DNA from 4 places in the Phenylobacterium sp. VNQ135 genome. Region 2 is predicted to be linked to each of the others. Evidence: predicted binding sites of a transcription regulator. Region 2 holds the regulator's gene; each other region holds the start of a gene.

Region 1 (5,275 bases), on a different contig from region 2:
GTTGCGGAAGCAGCATTGGCCCGCGATCGGGCTCCGACGATGTTCCGGCCACGCAAAAGGAGCCCGATCATGTCCTTCATCGTGTCCGGCCTCGACGCCGGCGAGTTCCAGCCGCTGTTCGGCCTGTCCGACGTCGAGCTCGCCGCTCGCGGCGTGAAGCGGATGACCGTGACCGCACCGCTGGGTTTCCCCTGCCGCATCAGCCTTGAGGACCGTCCCGTCGGCGATACGGTGCTGCTGCTGAACTACGAGCACCAGCCGGCGGACACGCCTTTCCGCTCTCGGCACGCGGTGTTCGTCGGCGAGCAGGCCGGCCCGACGAGGCAGTATGTGGACGAGCTGCCGCCGGTGCTGGCGGCGCGGCCGTTCAGCTCGCTGCGTGCGTTCGACGCCGCAGGGATGATGACCGACGGCGTTCTCGTGCCGGTGCGCGAGCTGCCCGACGCCATCCGGCGGATGCTGGAGACGCCCGGGACGGCCTATCTGCACGCGCACTATCCGGGCCGCGGCTGCTACGCCGCTCGCATCGACCGGGGCTGAGCGGCGCACGGGCGTGTGATGCCCGGCCGCGCAACCATCTATTCGCAAACGGGTTTCCGCCTCCGACCGATACGGAGGAGACGAAGAAGCCTTGCGCCATCCGCTGAAGCTGCTGGGGGTGATGACGATCGTGGGCGCCGGCCTGAGCGCAGCCCCTGCCCTCGCCCAACCCGGCTGGACCACCGTCGCCAACGGTGTCGCGGGTCAGGTGGCGATGCAGACGCCGGCGCGCGCCGAACCGGTCAGTCTGGCCGCCAGGCAGGCGGTGCAGGCAGCACCGTTCGAGAAGCCCGGCCCCCGGAAGCTCGATCTCACCGTCCGTGGCGACGACAAGCTGCGCGGCGACGTTGAGCTCCGCCAGAAGGACGCATGGAACGAGGCCGATGGCTTCCAGTTCAGGATGACGAAGGTCGCCTACACGCGGCGCTTCTGACCCGCATCTCGCCCAGAGGCCGCATGATCCGCTCGTTCCTCATCGGTTTCGCCACGGGACAACGCTCGCTCACGCCGCTCGCCATCGTCAGCGAGGCCGCCCGTCGCGGCCGGCTGGATGATGGCGGCGCCCCTCGCCTGCTGGCCTCGCCGTGGGTGACGGCCGCCGTCGGCGCGCTGGCCGCCGGCGAGATCGTCGGCGACAAGCTGCCCTCGGCCCCGGACCGGATCGTGCCCGCCGGCATGGCCGTTCGCCTGGTGACCGGCGGCCTGGTCGGCGCGGCGCTGGCCGACCGCGAGCAGCGCTACCTCGGCGCGGCGCTCGGCGTCGCCGGCGCGGTGATCGGCGCGCATCTGGGATGGCGGGCGCGGATGTGGGCTCTCCGCCGCTGGGGTCAGACCCCGACCGGCCTGGTCGAGGATGCGCTGACGGCTGGAGCCGCCGGCTGGCTGGTCGCGGGCCGCGCGCGCGCCGCCTGATCGATCCCCGCGCGCGGAGCCAGCCTCCTGCTGACAGCGTGGTGTCAGCAGCGCTGCGGCCTGCCGTCGCGGACGGGCTATGTTCGCCTTGCGTTCCCGTGTTATCGATGACTCGCGTTACCTACATTCAGCGGTCTCGCCGCCGGGCTTCTGCATCAGGACCTTCCGCGGCGCTTTGCGTGTTTCCGGGACAGAATGGCCGACAACCAGAACTTCATCCGCGTGCGTGGCGCGCGCGAGCACAATCTCAAGGACGTCAACGTCGACATCCCGCGCGGCGAGCTGGTGGTGATCACCGGCCTGTCAGGCTCGGGCAAGAGTTCGCTCGCCTTCGACACCATCTACGCCGAGGGCCAGCGCCGCTACGTCGAGAGCCTATCGGCCTACGCACGCCAATTCCTGGAACTGATGAGCAAGCCGGACGTGGACCTCATTGAGGGCCTGTCGCCGGCGATCTCCATCGAGCAGAAGACCACCAGCCGCAATCCGCGCTCGACGGTCGGCACGGTCACCGAGATCCATGACTACATGCGCCTGCTGTGGGCGCGGGTCGGCGTTCCCTATTCACCCGCAACCGGTCTGCCGATCGAGAGCCAGACCGTCAGCCAGATGGTCGACAAGCTGGCCGCCGTCGACGAAGGCACGCGCCTCTATCTGCTGGCCCCCGTCGTCCGCGGCCGCAAGGGCGAGTACCGCAAGGAGATCGCCGAGTGGCAGAAGGCCGGCTTCCAGCGGCTGAAGATCGACGGCGAGTTCTATCCGATCGAGGACGCGCCCACGCTCGACAAGAAGTTCAAGCACGACATCGACGTCGTCGTGGACCGGCTGGTGACGAAGCCCGGTCTCGAGAGCCGCTACGCCGACAGCCTCGAGACGGCGCTGCGCCTGGCCGACGGCATCGCGGTGGCCGAATGGGCTGACGTCGCCGAGGGCGAGAAGGAGCCCCGGCGGCTGATCTTCTCGGAGAAGTTCGCCTGCCCGGTCTCAGGCTTCACGATCAGCGAGATCGAGCCGCGGCTGTTCTCGTTCAACAATCCCTACGGCGCCTGCCCGGTCTGCGACGGCCTGGGCGCGAAGCTCGCCTTCGACGCCGACATGGTCGTGCCGGACAAGGACAAGAGCCTGCACAAGGGCGCGATCTCGCCCTGGGCCAAGGGCCCCTCGCCGCTCTACATCCAGACGCTGCAGGCGCTCAGCCGCCACTACGACTTCTCGATGGACGAGCCGTGGTGGAAGCTGCCGGAGAAGGCCCGTCAGGTCGTGATGCACGGCTCGGGCGACGAGAAGATCCGCTTCGTCTACGACGACAACGCCCGCAAGTACGAGGTCAACAAGACATTCGAGGGCGTGCTGCCGAACCTTGAGCGCCGCTGGCGCGAGACCGACAGCTCGTGGGTGCGCGAGGAGCTGGGCCGCTACCAGTCGGAGACGCCCTGCGAGGCCTGCAAAGGCTATCGCCTGAAGCCGGAAGCGCTCGCCGTGAAGATCGGCGGCAAGCACATCGGCGAGGTGTCGACGCTCTCGATCCGCCACGCGGGCGAGTGGTTCCAGGCGCTGGAGGGCGAGCTCACCGACAAGCAGATGGAGATCGCCCGGCGCATCCTGAAGGAGATCAACGACCGCCTGCGGTTCCTGGTGAACGTCGGGCTCGACTATCTGAACCTGTCGCGCGGCTCGGGCACGCTGTCGGGCGGCGAAAGCCAGCGGATCCGCCTGGCCAGCCAGATCGGCTCGGGCCTCACGGGCGTGCTCTATGTGCTGGACGAGCCGTCGATCGGCCTGCACCAGCGGGACAACACCCGCCTGCTGACCTCGCTGAAGGGCCTGCGCGACCTCGGCAATTCGGTGCTGGTGGTCGAGCACGACGAGGAGGCGATCCTCACCGCCGACTACGTTATCGACATGGGACCGGCGGCTGGCGTCCACGGCGGCGAGATCATCGCCCAGGGGCGGCCCGAGGAGATCCAGGCCAACCCCAAGAGCATCACCGGCCAGTACCTGTCGGGCGCCCGCGAGATCACGGTGCCGGACGAGCGGCGGCCGTTCTCGAAGAAGAAGATGCTCCGCGTGATCGGCGCCCAGGGCAACAACCTGAAGAACATCACCGGCGAGATCCCGGTGGGCACCTTCACCTGCATCACGGGCGTGTCCGGCGGGGGCAAGTCCACCTTCACCATCGAGACGCTGTACAAGGCGGCGGCGCGCCGGCTGCACAACGCCTCGGACGCGCCGGCGCCGCACGAACGGATCGAGGGGCTGGAGAACTTCGACAAGGTCATCGACATCGACCAGTCGCCGATCGGGCGCACGCCGCGATCGAACCCGGCCACCTACACCGGCGCCTTCCAGCCGATCCGCGACTGGTTCGCCGGCTTGCCCGAGGCCAAGGCCCGCGGCTATGGCCCGGGACGGTTCTCGTTCAACGTGAAGGGCGGCCGCTGCGAGGCCTGCCAGGGCGATGGGCTGATCAAGATCGAGATGCACTTCCTGCCGGACGTGTACGTCACCTGCGACGTCTGCCACGGCCGCCGGTACAATCGCGAGACGCTGGAGGTGATGTTCAAGGGCAAGAACATCGCCGACGTCCTCGACATGACCGTCGAGGAGGCGGCCGACTTCTTCAAGGCGGTGCCGCCGATCCGCGAGAAGATGGAAACGCTGAAGCGTGTCGGGCTCGGCTACGTGAAGGTCGGCCAACAGGCGACGACGCTATCGGGCGGCGAGGCCCAGCGCGTGAAGCTGTCGAAGGAGCTTAGCCGCCGAGCGACCGGCAAGACGCTCTACATCCTCGACGAGCCGACCACTGGCCTGCACTTCGAAGACGTGAAGAAGCTGCTCGAGGTGCTCCACGAACTGGCCGACCAGGGCAACACGGTCGTGGTCATCGAGCATAATCTCGACGTCGTGAAGACCGCCGACTGGATCGTCGACTTCGGCCCCGAAGGCGGCGACGGCGGCGGCGAGATCGTGGCCCAGGGTAGTCCGGAGGCCGTCGCGGCGAACGAGCGCAGCTGGACCGGGCGCTACCTCGCCGAACTGCTCGAGCGTCACCGCGAACGGAAGGGCGCGCGCAAGAAGAAGCTGGTGGGGGCGTAGGCCGACGGCCTACCCTTCCCTTCAAAGAGGGGGAAACTCATGAAGCTCTATGGCGCGCCGATGCCGGCGCCGAACCCCAGGCGCGTCCGGATCTTCCTCGCGGAGAAGGGCATCGATCTGCCCGAGACGCCCGTGAACATGATGCAGCGGGAGCACAAGAGTCCCGACCACAAGGCGCGCAACAGCCTGGGCCAAGTTCCGACGCTGGAGCTGGACGATGGGACCTGCATCTCCGAGACGGTCGCGATCTGCCGCTACTTCGAGGAAACCCAGCCGGACCCGCCGCTGTTCGGCCGCACGCCGGTGGAGAAGGCGCTGGTGGACATGTGGGTGCGGCGGACCGAGTTCACGGTGATGATGCCGGTGGGCGCTTTCTGGCGGCACGCGCATCCGTTCACGGCGAAGCTGCTGACCCAGTTCAAGGACTACGGCGAGAGCAACCGCGAGACCTATGCGGGCGCACAGCGCTGGCTGGACCGGGAGCTTGCGGGCCGGTCGTACGTCGTGGGCGGCGACTACACGGTGGCCGACATCTGCCTGCTGACGACGGTGGATTTCGCCGATTGGATCGGCCTGCCGCTGCTGGACGACGTCCAGAACCTCCGCGCTTGGCACGGAAGGGTCTCCGAGCGGCCGAGCTCCAAAGCTTAGGCCTGGCCGTGCGTCAGCGCGCGGTAGGCGTAGGCCCCGGGCGCGGCGATGACGGCGTACCAGAAGGCGCTGAACA
Region 2 (5,275 bases):
CTGCCGCGCTCCACCTATCCGCCGGAACCCTCGATTCCGGTCCGGGCCGCGGCGCGGCTCCTGGCCGACTACATGCTGCGCACGACGGACGCGCTCCTCGCCGCAGTCGGTGACCTGGCTTCAGTGGTGGTGCTGCTCGCGGTGATCAGCGCCGAGGCTGGCCGCACCAGCGTCTCCGGCGTCGCCCACCGCCTCGGCATGGCCGAAGAAACCGTGCGCCGGCACGTGAAGAGCCTGATCGACGAAGGCCTGGTGCTGCGCATCAGCAGCGGCCTGGTCGTGCCCTACGAAGTCATGGAGCGGCCGGTCTGGCAGGCGTTCCTCCGCGAGAACGCGATCAACGTTCAGCGCCTCTTCTCCGGGCTCGCGGAGCGCGGCGTGATCGAGGCCTGGGCGCGGCTCACGCCCACCGCGCGCGACGAGGCCGTCAGCGCGGCGCGCTCTGCGCCACCGAGTGTGTGACGAGGGGCGGCGCGAGGATCATGGCGGTCGCGAACGCCAGGGCCGATACCGCCAGCGCCGCCGCCGCCGCCAGCACCGGCCACATCCGTTCGTGGCGCGCCGGTCGAGCGAGCAGCCGGCGCACGCGAGCGAGGGCCTCGGCATCCAGCAGCGAATCGTGAGCCGTCATCCCGCGAGCATCCCGCTTGGCGCGAGCGCCCGCAAAGCCTAATGGAAGCCGATGATCCTCGTCGTCGATAACTACGACAGCTTCACCTACAACCTCGTCCACTACCTGAACGAGCTGGGGGCGGAGACGCACGTCGTTCGCAATGACGCGGTGAGCGTCGAGGAGGCTCTCGGGCTGAAGCCGGACGCGGTGCTCCTGTCGCCGGGGCCCTGCACGCCCAACGAGGCCGGCATCTGCCTGTCTCTGCTGGCCGGAGCGCCGGCTGACCTGCCGATCTTCGGCGTCTGTCTCGGACATCAGTCGATCGGCCAGGCCTTTGGCGGCGAAGTCGTCCGCGCCAAGGCTCTGATGCACGGCAAGACGAGCCTGATCCACCACAACGGCAAGGGCGTGTTCGCCGGGCTGAAGAACCCCTTCACAGCCACGCGCTACCATAGCCTGTCGGTCGAGAAGTCGGCCCTGCCCGCGGACCTCGAGGTCACCGCCTGGACCGACGACGGCGAGATCATGGGCGTGCAGCACAAGTCGCGTCCGATCTTCGGGGTGCAATTCCACCCCGAGTCCATCGCAACCGAGTGTGGCCACGAGCTCCTCGGCAACTTCCTCGACATCGCCGGTGTGAAGCGGCTGGCCGAGGCCTGACGCCGCCCGCCATGTCCGACTCCTTCAAGCCGCTCCTTTCGCGCCTTGCCGACGGCGCGACGCTGTCGGATGACGACGCAGATGCGTTCTTCTCCGCCTGCCTTCGGGGCGAGCCCACGCCGTCGCAGGTCGGCGCGGCGCTGACGGCCATGCGGATGCGCGGCGAGACCTTGGGCGAGATCGCCGCCTGTGCTCGCGCCATGCGCCGAGCCGCCGTGCGTCTGGAGCCGGGCTTCCCGACCCTCGACGTCTGCGGCACCGGCGGCGATGGCCTGCACACGCTGAACATCTCGACGGCGGTGGGCTTCGTGGTCGCCGGGGGCGGACTGAAGGTGGCGAAGCACGGCAACCGGGCCATGTCGTCCAAGTCCGGCACGGCGGACGTGCTGACGGAGCTGGGCGTCAACATCTCCGCTCCGCCCGAAGCGCAGCTCAAGGCGCTCGAGACGGCCGGCATCTGCTTCCTCTTCGCTCCGGCGCACCACAGCGCAATGCGCCACGTCTCGCCGATCCGCGCGGAACTGGGCTTCAGGACCATCTTCAACCTGCTCGGCCCCCTGACCAACCCCGCTGGCGCGGAACGCCAGGTGGTGGGCGTCTACGCCGAGCGCTGGGTGAAGCCCCTGGCGGAGGCCCTGGGCATGCTGGGCTCGGAGCGCGCATGGGTCGTGCATGGCTCCGGACTGGACGAGATGACGACCACGGGCGAGACCGCCGTCGCCGAGCTGCGCGACGGCAAGGTGCGGCTCTTCACCGTCACGCCCGAGGCGGTGGGCCTGCGGCGCGCCGCCCTGGCTGACCTCACCGGCGGCACGCCGGGCGAGAATGCGGACGCGCTGCGCCGTCTGCTGGCGGGCGAGCCCGGCGCCTACCGCGATATCGTGGCCCTGAACGCCGCGGCCGCCTTCCTGGTTGGCGAGAAGGTCGAAACCCTGCGCCAGGGCGTCGAACTGGCCTATGCCGTCCTCGATGACGGCCGTGCCCATGCCGCGCTGGACAAGCTCATCGAGGTGACCGCCGCATGAGCGACATTCTGCAGAAGATCGCCGCCTACAAGCGCGAGGAGGTCGCCGCGCGTAAGGCGCAGCGTCCGACGATCACGCCCGCCGGCTCGCCCTCCCGCGGGTTCCGCGCCGCCCTGGAGCGTGCGCACGCTCCGGGCCGACTGGCGTTGATCGCCGAAATCAAGAAGGCCTCGCCGTCCAAGGGTCTGATCCGCGCCGACTTCGATCCACCGGTCCTCGCCCGCGCCTACGAGGCCGGCGGCGCGGCGTGCCTCTCGGTGCTGACCGACGAGCCCAGCTTCCAGGGCCGCGATGAATACCTGATCGCCGCCCGCGACGCCGTGGCCTTGCCCTGCATCCGCAAGGACTTCCTGGTCGATCCCTGGCAGGTGGCGGAGTCCCGCGACCTCGGCGCCGACGCCGTCCTGGTGATCCTGGCCATGATCGACGACGGCCTCGCCGCCGAGCTGATGGCCGAGGCGCGCCGGTTCGGGATGGACGCGCTGGTCGAGGTGCACGACGAGACGGAAATGAAGCGCGCCGGCGCGCTGGGCGCGGATCTGGTCGGCGTGAACAACCGCGACCTCCGCAGCTTCACGGTGGACCTCGCCAATACCGAGCGCCTTGCCGCGCTCGCGCCGTCCGACGCCTTGCTGGTTACCGAGAGCGGCATCTTCACGCCGGCCGACGCTGCTCGCCTGGAACGAGCTGGGGCGAAGGCGATGCTGGTGGGCGAAAGCCTCATGCGCCAGGACGACGTGACCGCCGCCACGCGCGACTTGCTGGGCTGAGTCGCACTCGCCGCGTCTCCCCACCAAGATTTTCCTCTGATTTTTCAAGCGGTCTCTTGGTAACTTGACATTAATCTGGAACATCTACAGAACATCAGACAACGTTTGCGCTTTGTTCCAGAGGTCGCCCAATGCTCACCCGCAAGCAGCATGAGCTGCTCATGTTCATCCATGAGCGCATCAAGGAAACCGGCGTCTCGCCCTCGTTCGACGAGATGAAGGAGGCGCTGGATCTGGCCTCGAAGTCGGGCATCCACCGGCTGATTACGGCGCTTGAGGAGCGCGGGTTCCTGCGCCGCCTGCCCCACCGGGCGCGGGCCCTGGAAGTCGTCCGCCTGCCGCAACAGGCCACCGCCGCAGCCCCGCCGAAGGGTCGCGCGCCCTTCAAGCCACAGTTGGTCGACGCGGGAAAGGAGATGCCCGTCGCGGCCAACGACACCCGTGAGCTGCCGATCCTCGGCAAGATCGCGGCGGGCACGCCGATCGAGGCCATCCAGCAGGAGCGCGACCGGCTGCCTGTGCCGGAAGCCATGCTGGGCGCGGGCGAGCACTTCGTCCTCGAGATCCAGGGCGACTCGATGATCAACGCGGGCATCCTGGACGGCGACTTCGTCGTCATCCGCCGGACCGACAGCGCCAATTCGGGCGACATCGTCGTGGCGCTGGTGAACGGAGAGGAAGCCACGCTCAAGCGTCTGCGCAAGAAGGGCGCGTCCATCGCCCTGGAGGCCGCCAACCCGGCCTATGAAACGCGTATCTTCGGGCCCGACCAGGTGTCGGTCCAGGGCCGCCTCGTGGGCCTGATCCGCCGCTACCACTAGCCTCCGGGCACGAACACGAAGTCGACCAGGAACACCCGCTCGCCACGCCCGTGGCGGGCGGTTTCCATGAGGGCCTCGCGGCTCGCGAAGCTCGTCTCCTGCGCCAGGGCATCGGTCACGTCTGCGAGGTCGATCTCCTGCAGACGCGTGACCTCGATGAAGCCGTCCAGCAGCGGATAACGCCCCCCGACGCGCACCCTGGGCGTCAGCCAGATGCGGACGCTGCGGTTGATCTCGCCCGAGCGGACGCGTGGGCGCAGGGGCTTGGCGAACATCATCGCGGGTCGTGACCCCAGGTCCACGGGCGACGCCCTCGGAGGGTTTGGGCCCAGACGATCCGCCAGCCGCCCCTCTGGCGAAAGAGCTCGGCCGAGCCGCCGGCCCTGAAGTCCGCGCCAGTCAGGACCAAAGGCGCGGGACAGCGCTCCGGCCGGAAATCGTTGCGCAGGACCACGATGTCGGCCGAGGCGCAGAGCTGCTCCAGACGCCCCTCCTTGAGCGGACGTTTCAGGTTCCAGGCGGCGGCGACGCGCACGGGAGCCGCGGGCCCAGGCGCGCAGCTCCATCGGTCGCACGCGAAGCGCCTATCCCGCTCGGCTTCGCTGGCAAGCGGCTCCAGTCCCCGGCGCCTGGACCACAGCTCGGCTCCGAACAGTTTCACGTCCGGCCTTAGCAGGATGGCCGCCTTACGCTCGCGGACCGCCACCGCGGCGCCGTCGGCGCTGATCCAGACATCCGGGGCGGGCGGCCTGGGAACCCACAGCACGGAGAGCGCGAGCGGCACGCCGATCCAGCGCAGCGGGCCCCGCCAAAGGCAGGCAAGGAGCAAGCCCAGGAACGCGGCCGGCAGCGTCCACGTCGGCGCGCTGGGGACCAGCGCCTGGGCCATGGGGGCGGAAGCGGCCCAGGCGGCCACATGGTTCATCAAAGCGATCGCGAAGCCAGCCACTTCCAGCGGCGCCTGGCCAAGGCCCAGCGGCGCCAACGCCGCGCCGATGGCCAGCGCCGGCATCAGCAGGAAGGACGAAATCGGCGCCACAGCCAGGTTCGCCAGCAGCCCCCAGGTCGAGACACGGTTGAAATGCTGGATGGCGAACGGCCCGGTCGCCAGCCCCGCCACGAAGCTCACCGCGATACTGGCGGCGATCCAGGTCGCCGCGGCCTGGGGCCAGCGAATCCACCAGGGCGTGGAGATCTCCGTCACCGGCTGCGGCCACGCTTCCGCCAGGGCGACGAGAGCCGCCGTCGCCGCAAACGACATCTGGAAGCCCGGTTCCGTCACCGCCTCCGGCTGCAGCAGCAGCACGCCCATGGCCGCGAGCGCCAGGGCATGCAGACTGATCGCCTGCCGGTCCACGAGGATGGCGGCGAACGCGACAGCCGCCG
Region 3 (5,275 bases), on a different contig from region 2:
CGGCCGCGATCGCCTCGAGAATGGCGTCGCGGACCTCCGCGAAGACGGCGGCCATCTCGGGCGTCTCGCCATGCACGTGCGGCTGGTGCTCGCCCGGCGGGCGGCGAGCCATCCAGCTGGAGTGCTCGTCGGCCATGAAGGTGAAGTAGGCGTGGATCGCCTGGCGGACGAAGCTCTCGAAATCGGTGGACTGGGCGCGCAGCGCCTTCAGCATCGGGGCGAAGCGCCGGGCGCCGTCGTCGGCGAGGGCGGCGAACACCTCCTCCTTCGAGCGGTAGTAGTTGTAGAAGGTGCCGGCCGCGAGGCCGGTGCGGCGGATGATGTCGCGCACGGTGGCCGCCTCGTAGCCCAGCTCGCCGAACACCTCGCGCGCGGCGTCCAGGATCGCCTGTCGGTTCTGGACCTTGGTCTGCTCACGCTTGCCGACCGGGAGATAGGCGACTTGGGCCATGGGATGCGCAACGAACTCCGCAGGAAAGATGACGCGCGTCATCATCGCGGGGGAATCCTGAAGCCGCAAGAGCTTACGCCGTACGACGAGATGGTCGTCACACCGTCCGCTGGGCGCGGTCCTTCTCGTTCGTGGAGCGGATCGCGTTGCGGGCGGCCTCCCACTCGGCGTCGCCCCAGGACGCGAGGCGGGCGAAGCCGCCGCCGCCCTGCAGATGCGCGCCGCCGTCGATGGCGATGGTCTGGCCGTTCACATAGGCCGACAGCGGATGCAGCAGGTAGACTGCCAGGTTGGCGAGCTCGCGCATCTCGCCGTTACGGCCGAGCGGGATCATCGGGTCCTTGTCCTCGGCCAGACCGCCGCCGCCGGGGTCGAGCCGAGCGCTCATGCCCTCCGTCGGGAAGGGGCCGGGCGCGATGGCGTTGAAGCGCACGCCGCGATTGCCCCACTCCACCGCCAGTGACTGGGTCATGACGTTGAGGCCGGCCTTGGACATGGCCGAGGGCACGGTGAAGGGGCCGCCGTGCCAGACCCAGGTGGTGAGGATGGAGACGACCGAGGCGGGCTTGCCCTCGGCCAGCCAGCGCTTGCCGGCGTCCAGGGTGACGAAGAACGAGCCCCGGAAGACGATGTTGGCGATGGCGTCGAAGCCCTTGGGCGTCAGGTCCTCGGTGCGGCTGATGAAGTTGCCGGCGGCGTTGTTGACGAGCCCGGTGAGCGCGCCGCCGGACCAGATCTCGTCCATGGCCTCGTGAATGGCCTCGGGGACGCGGATGTCGCAGGCCTGGCCGACGCAGCGGCCGCCGGCGTCGCCGTGGGCCTCGTTCAGCTCGTTGGCGGCGGCCTCGATGACGGCGCCGCGCCGGCCCCAGATGTAGACGTCTGCGCCCAGCATCAGGCAGGCCTCGGCCATCACCTTGCCCAGGCCGGTGCCGCCGCCAGTGATCAGCACCCGCTGGCCCTTCATCAGGCCCGGGCGGAACATCAGGTCTTCGGCCGTGAAGTGGGTCATCGGCGGGCTCCCTCGCGTTTTGAGGAAGTGGGCGGCCCTGACGCCACGGAGGTCAAGCGGGCCTCAGAGCGCCTGGGCCTGGAATGTGGTATCCACCCGCCGGATGAACTCCATCGCCGCCGCCGGGGCGCGGACCTTCCCCTCGTGGATCACGAAGGCGTAGACGTCGCGCGGCTCCTCGGGCGGGCCGGTGCGGTCCAGCGGCTGGAAGTCGCCAGGGATGCCGCCCTGGGCATACGCCCTGAAGCGGTCGGCCCACATGTCGAGGTCCTTGGCCTCGTAGCCGGTGGGGATCTCGTCATTGGCGGACAGCAGTCTCAGGTAGACGAAGTCGGCGGTGACGTCGGGGATGAACGGATAGTTCTCGTTCTCGGAATTGCAGATCGCCACGTTGCGGTCGCGGCAGAGGCCGACGAACCTGGCGTCGGCGAAGGAGGCGTTGCGCACCTCCACGACGTGCTTCAGCGGCAGGTTCTCGAGGCTCCGCGGCAGCAGGTCGAGCCAGGCGGCGAACTCGTCGTAGTCGAACTTCTTGGTCGGCGCGAACTGCCACAGGATCGGGCCCAGGCGGTCGCCGAGTTCGGTCAGCCCCTGGCCCAGGAAGATGTCCATGCTGCCCTTGCCGTCGGACAGCACCTTGCGGTTGGTGCAGAAGCGGCTGGCCTTCACCGCGAACTTGAAGCCGTCGGGCGTGGCTGCGCGCCACTTGGCCCAGCTGTCCGGCTTGAAGCTGGAATAGTAGGTGCCGTTGATCTCGATGGCGGTGAGATGGCGGCTGGCGTAGGCCAGCTCGTCGGCGTGCTTCAGGCCCTCGGGATAGAAGACGCCGCGCCAGGGCTCGAAGGTCCAGCCCCCGATGCCGCAGCGGATTTTCCCTTCGCCGGCCATGTGGCGTCTCCCGTCAGCTGTCGACGGTAGAGGTAGCCGCGGGAGGCGCGGTTCTCAAGATGTTCCCAGATGGAAAGGGCGGCGCCGGAGCGCCGCCCTCCTTGAGTGGTCCTACTTCCGCTGGGCGGCGGTCTTGTCGCGTTCGGCCTTGAACTCGGCGCCCTGCTTCCACTCGGGCCAGCGGCTCGAGTTCGCGAGCTCGGAGCCGAGGTCGTAGAAGACCGAGAGCTCCTGGACCACGCCCGACATGTCCCAGTTGGGATCGAACTCGTCGGCGGGCTGGTGGTACTTGTCGCGGGTATAGGCTTCCGACGCGGCCTTGCCCGCCGCCTTGCCGCCCTTCTCGAGGTCTTCACCGGAGCCGAACGAGATGGCCGGCACGCCGCGCTTGGCGAAGGGGAAGTGGTCCGAGCGGTAGAAGCTGCCCGCCTGCGGGTTCGGATCGGGGCTGAAGCTCATGCCGTACTTGGACGCCACCTTGATCATGTCGTCCTGCAGGGTCAGCGGCGCGTTGCCGGACATGGTGATGTCCTTCGACCGGCCCAGCAGGTTCATGCCGTCCATGTTCAGCACGCCCACGGTGGTGGCGAGCGGATAGAGCGGATTGTCGGCGTAGTACTCCGAGCCCAGCAGGCCCTTCTCCTCGGCCGTCACGGCGAGGAACATCACCGAACGCTCGGGCTTGGGCCCCTTGGCGAAGGCGCGGCCCAGCTCGATCAGCGCCGAGGTTCCGGACGCGTTGTCGAGGGCGCCGTTGTAGATCTTGTCGCCACGCGCGTCGGCCAGGCCCACGCCGAGGTGGTCCCAGTGGGCCGAGTAGATGACCCGCTCGTCGGGGCGCTTGGCGCCGGGGACGACGCCCACGACGTTCTTCGACACGACCTTCTGGGCGTCGACGGCGTAGTCGGTGGAGAAGGTGACGCCCTTCAGCTCGACCGGCTTGAAGTCGCGGGTCTGGGCCTGCTTCTTCAGGGCCTCGAAGTCGAGGCCCGCGGCCTTCAGCATGGCCACGGCGTTGTCGCGCTGGACCCAGCCTTCGAGCGGCGCGTGCGCCTCGGACGGGTTCTTGCGGATGACGTCGAAGATCTCGTTGGTGTTCGAGTTCTTCACGGTGTTCCAGCCGTAGGACGCCGGGGCCGTCTCGTGGATCACCAGGAAGCCGACGGCGCCGCGGCGCGCGGCCTCCTCGTACTTGTAGGTCCAGCGGCCGTAGTAGGTCATGGCCTTGCCGCCGAAGTCGCCCTGACCCGTCTCGAAGTCGGGATCGTTGACGAGCACGAGGGCGATCTTGCCCTTCAGGTCCATGCCCTTGAAGTCGTCCCAGTTGCGCTCGGGCGCGGTCACGCCATAGCCGGCGAAGACGACCGGCACGTCCTTGAGCGTCAGCCGGTCGACGCCGGTCTGGGCGGCGCGGATGGCGATCTGCTCGCCTTGCGTCCAGGCCTCCGTCTTGCCCCCCAGGTTCACCGACACGGCCACCGGGCCCTTGGTCGCGAAGCGGGCGAGCGGGACGTCCTGGGTCCAGGCGCGGCCGCCGTCGGCCTGCTTGTCGCCGGCCGGCTGCACGCCGGCGGCCTTGAACTGCTGGATCAGGTAGGCGACCGTCTTCTCCTCGCCCTTGGAAGCGGGGGCGCGGCCTTCGAAGTCGTCGGCCGAGAGTACGCGGATGTCTTCCTTGATACGGGCGCCGTCGAGGGCCGGGGCGGCGAGCGCGGCGGTGGCGAAGGCCGTGGCGGCGACCGCGCAGAACAGGAGCTTCTTCAAGTCTCGAACTCTGGGTTTGGTTGGAGCTGGCGCGACGCTAATCACGCCCAAGGGGTGCTGACTAGCGCCCAGCCTGCCGGCGGGCGATGAACGCGCCGATTCCGTCGAGAACGACCTGCAGACCCTGCTCGAAACGGTGACGCGGGTCGGTCATGAGATGACGCTGTTCTCGCCAGGCCTCGCCCAGCCGGATCAGGTGCGGGAAACGCTCAGGGTCGAGACGCGCCTGCAGCGCCGGCTCGACGATGGCCACCCACTGTTCGTCGGTCATGCCGCTGCGTTGTTCGGCTTCGCGGGCCTCCCTCGCCTCGTTGAGCGCGCCCTCGATGTAGTTGTGGAGGACGTCGACCAGCAGGTCCTTCTCGAGGTCGGTCAGGCCTGCGCCTTCCAGCGCCGCCATGACGGACTCGACCCGGATCATCAGGTTCGGCCCCAGCGGGGGGCGGTGCAGGGCGAAGCCGAGGAGCCAGGGGTGGCGCTCGGTCAGTTCCCACCGGCCGCGGGCCATGAACTCCAGCGCCGGGCGCCACGAGAGGCCGGGCGGCGCCTGCTCCCCCTCTCCCAAGACCCGGTCGTACATCAGGGCCAGCAGCTCGTTCTTGGAGCGGACGTAGGTGTAGATCGCCATCGGCGAGACACCCACCGCCTGGGCGACGCTGCGCATGGAGATGGCCCCCAGGCCTTCGCGGTCGGCGACGGCGATCGCGGCCTGGACGAGGTCGTCGGTGGAGAAGCGCGGCTTGGGGCCCCGCTTGCCGGGCTCCTGCACCCCCCAGAGCAGCTCGATGCTGCGCCGCGGATCGTCGTCGCCCGGGTGTACCTTGGATTGTTCCTTGCCCATGCCGCTCCAGTAAGCTCGCAACTAACACTTTACATCATACGGAGTTTGAGGCAAACGGCGGTCCGCACGGGATCCGCCAGAGATCCCGGCCGGGAAGCGACGACTAGGAACAGCGAAAGGCGGCGGCGGAGATTGCGCCGGACGCTCAAACTTTGTTCAACCAACGCCGGTCTTCTCCCCAGGGCCTATGATCCAGATGCGCACCGCAGCCTCCCTCGGCGCCCCGCTGGCCGTCCTGGCCGCCCTCTCGCTCGCCGCCTGCGCGACGCCGCGCACCGCCGACGTGAACTTGCCCGGCGCCTATGAAGCCCCGGCCGCG
Region 4 (5,275 bases), on a different contig from region 2:
GGCGCCGCCCAGGCGATCTCCAGGCCCTTCTCCCGCGCTCGCGGCGACAGCAGCTCGCTGACGCCGCGCAGCAGGCTCTCCACCTCCATCGGTTCGGCGTGCAGTTCGACGCGCCCGGCGCCCAGCTTGGCGAAGTCGAGCACGTCGTTGACCAGAGTCAGAAGGTGCTGGCCGCTCTCGCGGAGCGCCGAGACATAGGCCTGCTGCTCGGCCGTCAGGCGAGTGCCTTCCAGCAGTCGCGCCATGCCCAGCACGCCGTTCAGCGGGGTGCGGAACTCGTGGCTCAGCGACGCCAGCTGCTCGGCGCTGATGTTGGCGCGCGTCGGGCGGCGTTCGGAAAGGGGTCTCAGCGGTCTACGCATCCGCCGAACTTGGCCCATAGCGCTTAACGGTCGGTCAAACGGCGGCAGAAGAACGCGGGCGTCGGGGCGAACTTCGCGCTAAAGTAGACGGAACGCCAAAGCCGTCGTTTATTAAGGCCGTCATGTCGATGCGTAACGACACCGCCAGCCATCCTGCCGAGCTGCTCACGCAGCGCGAGCGCGAATGCCTGCGCCTGGTCGACCAGCATTTGAGTTCGAAGCAGATCGCCCGCGAACTCGGCATGTCCAAGACCTCGGTCGACACCTATTGCGACCGCGCCCGGCGCAAGCTCGGCGTGCCCGACCGCTACGAGGCCGCGCGCCTCGCCCGGCAGCTCGATCTTAACCCTGTCCTGACCGGATCAGGACAGGACGCGATCAGGACAGACAATCCGCCCGACCCTTGGCTGGATGACCCCGCAACCAACGGGGGAGCCCATGGGCGACTGGCAGAACTTCGACAATCGAGCGGTGATCGGACGGGCGCTTCGCCTGCGCCGGGAGATCGACGACTTCGAGGCCCGCTGGCCGGCCTTGGCGAACCGCGAGGAGACGCTTCCGGGCTTCTCCTGGACGCAACTGGAGCGACAGCTCGTCGACCTGTCGGCGACGCCCGCCCAGGCGGACATGGCCCGGCACCTGGTTTCCGCCACGCGGAAGCTGGCGCCGTTCAAGCCGCCGGAGATGGTGTTGCGCGAGATCCTGTGCCTGACCTGGGTTCTCCTGGACGAGAACTTCCGGCCCGATACGGATCAGGACTTGTCGCGAATGAGCTAGGCCCAGCCGCGCGGCTCGGCGCAATCGTGGCCGTGGCGATCCTGACTGCCCTCGCCTTTGGCGGGATGCTCGCGGGACTCCACGCGCTTCAGAGCCTGGTCGCCTCTTAACCCAACGCCTGAACGGCGACGAAACCCTGTTTTGTTAAACCCTTAGGCGCGCCACGGCCCGTGGCGCGATGGAGAGAGCTCATGCTCAAGCAACGACGTATGGCCGCCGAGCAGATCGCCGGCGCCCTCTTCGAGGCCGAGGCTGCGATCGACGCCGCCCTCGCCAAGACCGCCCACCTGACCGGCGTGATGCCCAGCCTGCGCACCATGGCGGGCGCCTCCGCCCTCATCGGCCAGGACGCCGTCGAGCGCGCCAGCCAGGCCATCATGGCCCTGGCCGAAGCCCGCCGCGCCATCGTCGAGACCCACAAGGAACTCAGCGTCGCCCAGGGCCAGGTCGGCCTCGGCGCCGTGGCCCTCGGGGACGCGGGCGACAAGCCGGCGCCGACGGCCTCCACGCAAGAGGCCGGTCGCCGCCTGCGCGAGGTGCGGGCGGCCTAGTCGCCCGTTCCGCAACTCCGAAGTTTTTGCCATTGTGGGCCCTCGGCAAGACCGAGGGCCCTTTTGTTTTCCCAGTTCTTCTCGCTCGCCCACCTGCCGTGGACCCTCGCCACCCTGGCGATGTTCGCCGTCGCGATGTGTCGTGGCGGCCCGGACGAGCGGCTGGCGGCGAATACGGTGCTGATCGGCTGGCTGCTCAGCAAGATCATGTTCCGCTACCAAGGCCTGGAAACCGAATGGGGCGTGCTGGTCGTGGACATCGGCGCGCTCGCGGTATTCGTCTGGATCGCGTTGCGCAGCGCCCGCTACTGGCCTCTGTTCGCCGCGGGCTTCCACCTGCTGTCGGTGGTCACCCATATCGCGCGCATGGTCGATCCGACGGTCGGCGGCTGGGCCTACCTCACCGCCGGGATCATCTGGGGCTATCTGCTGCTCGCCACCATCGCCTACGGCGCCTGGACTTCGCCGCGCTACGCCCAGGCCGGCGCCGGGGCGCCCGCAACCGCCACGCGGCGGTAGATCAGCGCCTCGGCGACGTGGACGCGTCGCACCGACTCGGAGCCTTCCAGATCGGCGATCGTGCGGGCGAGCCGCAGGGTCCGCGTCCAGCCCCTCGCCGACAGGCCGCCCGCCTCAGCCGCCCGCGTGAGCAGCGCCCGCGCCGGGTCGTCCAGCGCCGCGGCGGCCTGCAGGAAGTCGCCATCGGCCTGCGCGTTCAGCGCCGCCCCGCCAAGCCGCTGGGCGCGCTCCGCCTGCAAGGCCCGCGCCCCGCTCACCCGCGACGCGGCCTCGGCCGTGCCCTCTGTGGGCCCCGGCAGGGCGAGGTCGGCGGCGGTCACTGGCGGGACCTCCACCTGCAGGTCGATGCGGTCCATCAGCGGCCCTGAGATCCGCCCCTGGTAGTCGGTCTGGCAGCGCGGCGCCCGGCCGCACGCGCCACGTCCGGGGCCGCCCTGGCCGCAGCGGCAGGGGTTCATCGCCGCCACCAGCTGGAACCGCGCCGGATAGCGCACGTGGGCGTTGGCGCGGGCCACCACCACCTCGCCGGTCTCCAGCGGCTGGCGCAGGCTGTCCAGCGCCTGGGCGCCGAACTCCGGCAGCTCGTCGAGGAAGAGGACGCCGTTGTGCGCCAGGCTGACCTCGCCGGGCTTGGCCTTCAGGCCGCCGCCCGTCAGCGCCGCCATGCTGGCCGAGTGGTGCGGGTTGCGGAACGGCCGCGCGCGGGTGAGCTGGCCCTTGGCGATCAGGCCCGCCACCGAATGGATCATCGACGTCTCGAGCAGCTCCTCGGACGTCAGCGGCGGCAGCAGACCCGGCAGCCTGGCGGCCATCATCGACTTGCCCGAGCCGGGCGGGCCGGAGAATAGCAGGTTGTGGCCGCCGGCGGCGGCGATCTCCAGGGCCCGCTTGGCGTTCTCCTGGCCCTTCACGTCGCGCAGGTCCGGCGTGCGCTCGTCGTCAAGCATCGGCCCGGGCTTCGGCGGCGCCAGGATCTGGGTTCCGCGGAAGTGGTTCACCAGCGCGATCAGCGAGGGCGCCGCCAGCACGCGGGTCTCGCCGGCCCAGGCCGCCTCGGGCCCGCACGCCTCGGGACAGATCAGGCCCAGTCCCTGCGCGCCCGCCGCCATAGCCGCGGGCAGGGCGCCCGCGACGGGCGCGATCCGGCCGTCCAGCGACAGCTCGCCCATCGCCGCCCAGCCCTCCAGCGCGTCGGGCGGGATCACGCCCATGGCAGCCATGACCGCCAACGCGATCGGCAGGTCGTAGTGACTGCCCATCTTCGGCAGGTCGGCGGGCGCTAGATTGGCGATGATCCGACGGCCAGGCATCGCCAGGCCCATGCCCGCGAAGGCGGCGACCACCCGCTCGCGACTCTCGGCCACCGCCTTGTCGCCCAGGCCCACGACGATGAACGCCACCGCCCCGCCGGTGAACTGAACCTGGACGTCGACGCGGACGGCCTCCACGCCCGAAAACGCCAGGGTCACCACGCGCGCCGCCATCCTCGTCCCCAGCCCCAAGCTGTTGTGGTCAAGCCAGACTTATCCACAAACCACAGCATGAAGCGTGGCCTGGATCAAGAACAGAAAAGGAACTTTTCGGGAAACCTAAAGGATACGGCGACTTGCAGGCGCCTTTTGATGCGCTCGCCGAACGTGGTGCGCTAAGCGCCTTTCCGGAGCGCCTCGATCCGCGTCCACATCACCTCGGAGGCGTCGACGCCGGTGAACCGCTTCAGGGCCACCGCGCCCGTGGGCGAGGTGACGTTGATCTCGGTGAGATAGTCGCCGATCACATCGATGCCGACGAAGACCAGGCCGCGGGCCTTCAGCTCCGGCCCGATGGTCGCGCAGATCTCGCGGTCGCGGGCGGTCAGCTCCACCGGCTCGGCCTTGCCGCCGACGGCCAGGTTGGAGCGGATCTGGCCCTTCTCCGGCACCCGGTTGATCGCCCCCACGGGCTCGCCGTCGACGATCAGGATGCGCTTGTCGCCCCTGGTCACGGACGGCAGGAACTTCTGCACGATCACCGGTTCGCGGCCGATCTGGGCGTGCAGCTCCAGCATGGCGTCGATGTTGGGGTCGTCGGCCAGGTGTCGGGTCACGCCCGAACCGCCGCGGCCGTTCAGCGGCTTCATGACGATATCGCCGTGGCGGGTCCGGAAATCGTAGATCGCGTCCCGGTCCTGGGTGATCAGCGTCGGCGGCTGCAGGCCGGGGAACTTCGTCACGAACAGCTTCTCGGGTGCGTTCCGCACCTCGCGCGGATCGTTCACCACCAGCACCCGCGGATGGATCGCTTCCAGGAAGAAGGTGGTGTCGATGTAGTGCATGTCGAAGGGCGGGTCCTGGCGGAGCAGGACCACGTCGAACTCGGTCAGCTCGGTCCGGCGCCAGGGGCCCAGCGTCGCGTGGCCGCCGGCCACCCGCTGCACCTGCACGTCGCGGCCGCGGGCGAACACCCGGCCGTCCTCCATCGCCAGCTTGTCGGTGGTGTAGACGAACAGCGAATGGCCCCGCGCCTGGGCCGTCTCCATCATCAGGAAGGTCGTGTCGCCCTCGATGTTCACGCCCTCGATGGGATCCATCTGGACGGCGACTTTCAGAGACATGCGCTTCCTCGGGCTGAACGGCTCAGGTCAGCGACATAGGCGCTGCGCACGTCGCGCGCTAGCGTCGGCCGACGGCGTCCGTCGGCAGCGTGTCCGCACGGACCCCGACCAGCACCAGCCGCCCGCCCGGCGTGACGATCACCGCATCGGGGCCCTCCTGGCGCACCTCATAGGGCACGCCCGGCTCCACGACGACGCGGTCTCCCTCGGCGGCGGAGAAGTCCAGCACGTGGTCGGTCCCGACGTCGGCTCGCGTGACGAAGATGTCCGGCCCCCGCCCGCCGCGCAGCACGTCGTCGCCCTTGTCGCCGCTGATCCAGTCGGCGCCCGGACCGGCGTCGATCCTGTCGCCGCCGGCGCCCGTGCGGATGATGTCGTCGCCGTCGCCGCCGTCGACGGTGTCGGGCCCCTGCCGGCCCAGGATGATCTCCGCGCGCGGGCCGCCCCGCAGGAGGTCTGGTCCAGGACCGCCG

The links. The regulator LexA, encoded in region 2, represses DNA repair genes until DNA is damaged. The targets are predictions, from matches to a motif close to ATGTTCNCNANNTGTTCT.
Region 1: the regulator LexA is predicted to act here: its motif matches at 1,532-1,549, upstream of uvrA (excinuclease ABC subunit UvrA).
Region 3: the regulator LexA is predicted to act here: its motif matches at 2,400-2,417, upstream of ACO2Q0_RS05960 (DUF72 domain-containing protein).
Region 4: the regulator LexA is predicted to act here: its motif matches at 3,771-3,788, upstream of ACO2Q0_RS08550 (YifB family Mg chelatase-like AAA ATPase).

The regions. Positions count from the first base shown of each region.
Region 1 covers NZ_JBMSDS010000001.1:258,928-264,202, forward strand. The annotation lists gene ACO2Q0_RS01280 (DUF1203 domain-containing protein) at 70-540, shown strand; gene ACO2Q0_RS01285 (hypothetical protein) at 632-973, shown strand; gene ACO2Q0_RS01290 (DUF4126 family protein) at 997-1,452, shown strand; gene uvrA (excinuclease ABC subunit UvrA) at 1,648-4,548, shown strand; gene ACO2Q0_RS01300 (glutathione S-transferase family protein) at 4,588-5,199, shown strand; gene ACO2Q0_RS01305 (hypothetical protein) at 5,196-5,275, opposite strand, start outside.
Region 2 covers NZ_JBMSDS010000003.1:600,923-606,197, reverse strand. The annotation lists gene ACO2Q0_RS14145 (winged helix-turn-helix transcriptional regulator) at 1-462, shown strand, start outside; gene ACO2Q0_RS14140 (hypothetical protein) at 428-631, opposite strand; gene ACO2Q0_RS14135 (anthranilate synthase component II) at 683-1,273, shown strand; gene trpD (anthranilate phosphoribosyltransferase) at 1,285-2,298, shown strand; gene trpC (indole-3-glycerol phosphate synthase TrpC) at 2,295-3,068, shown strand; gene lexA (transcriptional repressor LexA) at 3,200-3,889, shown strand; gene ACO2Q0_RS14115 (hypothetical protein) at 3,886-4,164, opposite strand; gene ACO2Q0_RS14110 (ComEC/Rec2 family competence protein) at 4,164-5,275, opposite strand, start outside.
Region 3 covers NZ_JBMSDS010000002.1:58,412-63,686, reverse strand. The annotation lists gene ACO2Q0_RS05970 (TetR/AcrR family transcriptional regulator) at 1-451, opposite strand, end outside; gene ACO2Q0_RS05965 (SDR family oxidoreductase) at 549-1,463, opposite strand; gene ACO2Q0_RS05960 (DUF72 domain-containing protein) at 1,527-2,351, opposite strand; gene ACO2Q0_RS05955 (M28 family metallopeptidase) at 2,463-4,115, opposite strand; gene ACO2Q0_RS05950 (TetR/AcrR family transcriptional regulator) at 4,177-4,956, opposite strand; gene ACO2Q0_RS05945 (efflux transporter outer membrane subunit) at 5,144-5,275, shown strand, end outside.
Region 4 covers NZ_JBMSDS010000002.1:554,020-559,294, forward strand. The annotation lists gene ACO2Q0_RS08520 (response regulator) at 1-362, opposite strand, end outside; gene ACO2Q0_RS08525 (hypothetical protein) at 386-571, opposite strand; partial or broken gene ACO2Q0_RS08530 (hypothetical protein) at 572-631, shown strand; gene ACO2Q0_RS08535 (hypothetical protein) at 801-1,139, shown strand; gene ACO2Q0_RS08540 (hypothetical protein) at 1,331-1,690, shown strand; gene ACO2Q0_RS08545 (hypothetical protein) at 1,754-2,209, shown strand; gene ACO2Q0_RS08550 (YifB family Mg chelatase-like AAA ATPase) at 2,161-3,693, opposite strand; gene gshB (glutathione synthase) at 3,855-4,802, opposite strand; gene ACO2Q0_RS08560 (alginate O-acetyltransferase AlgX-related protein) at 4,861-5,275, opposite strand, start outside.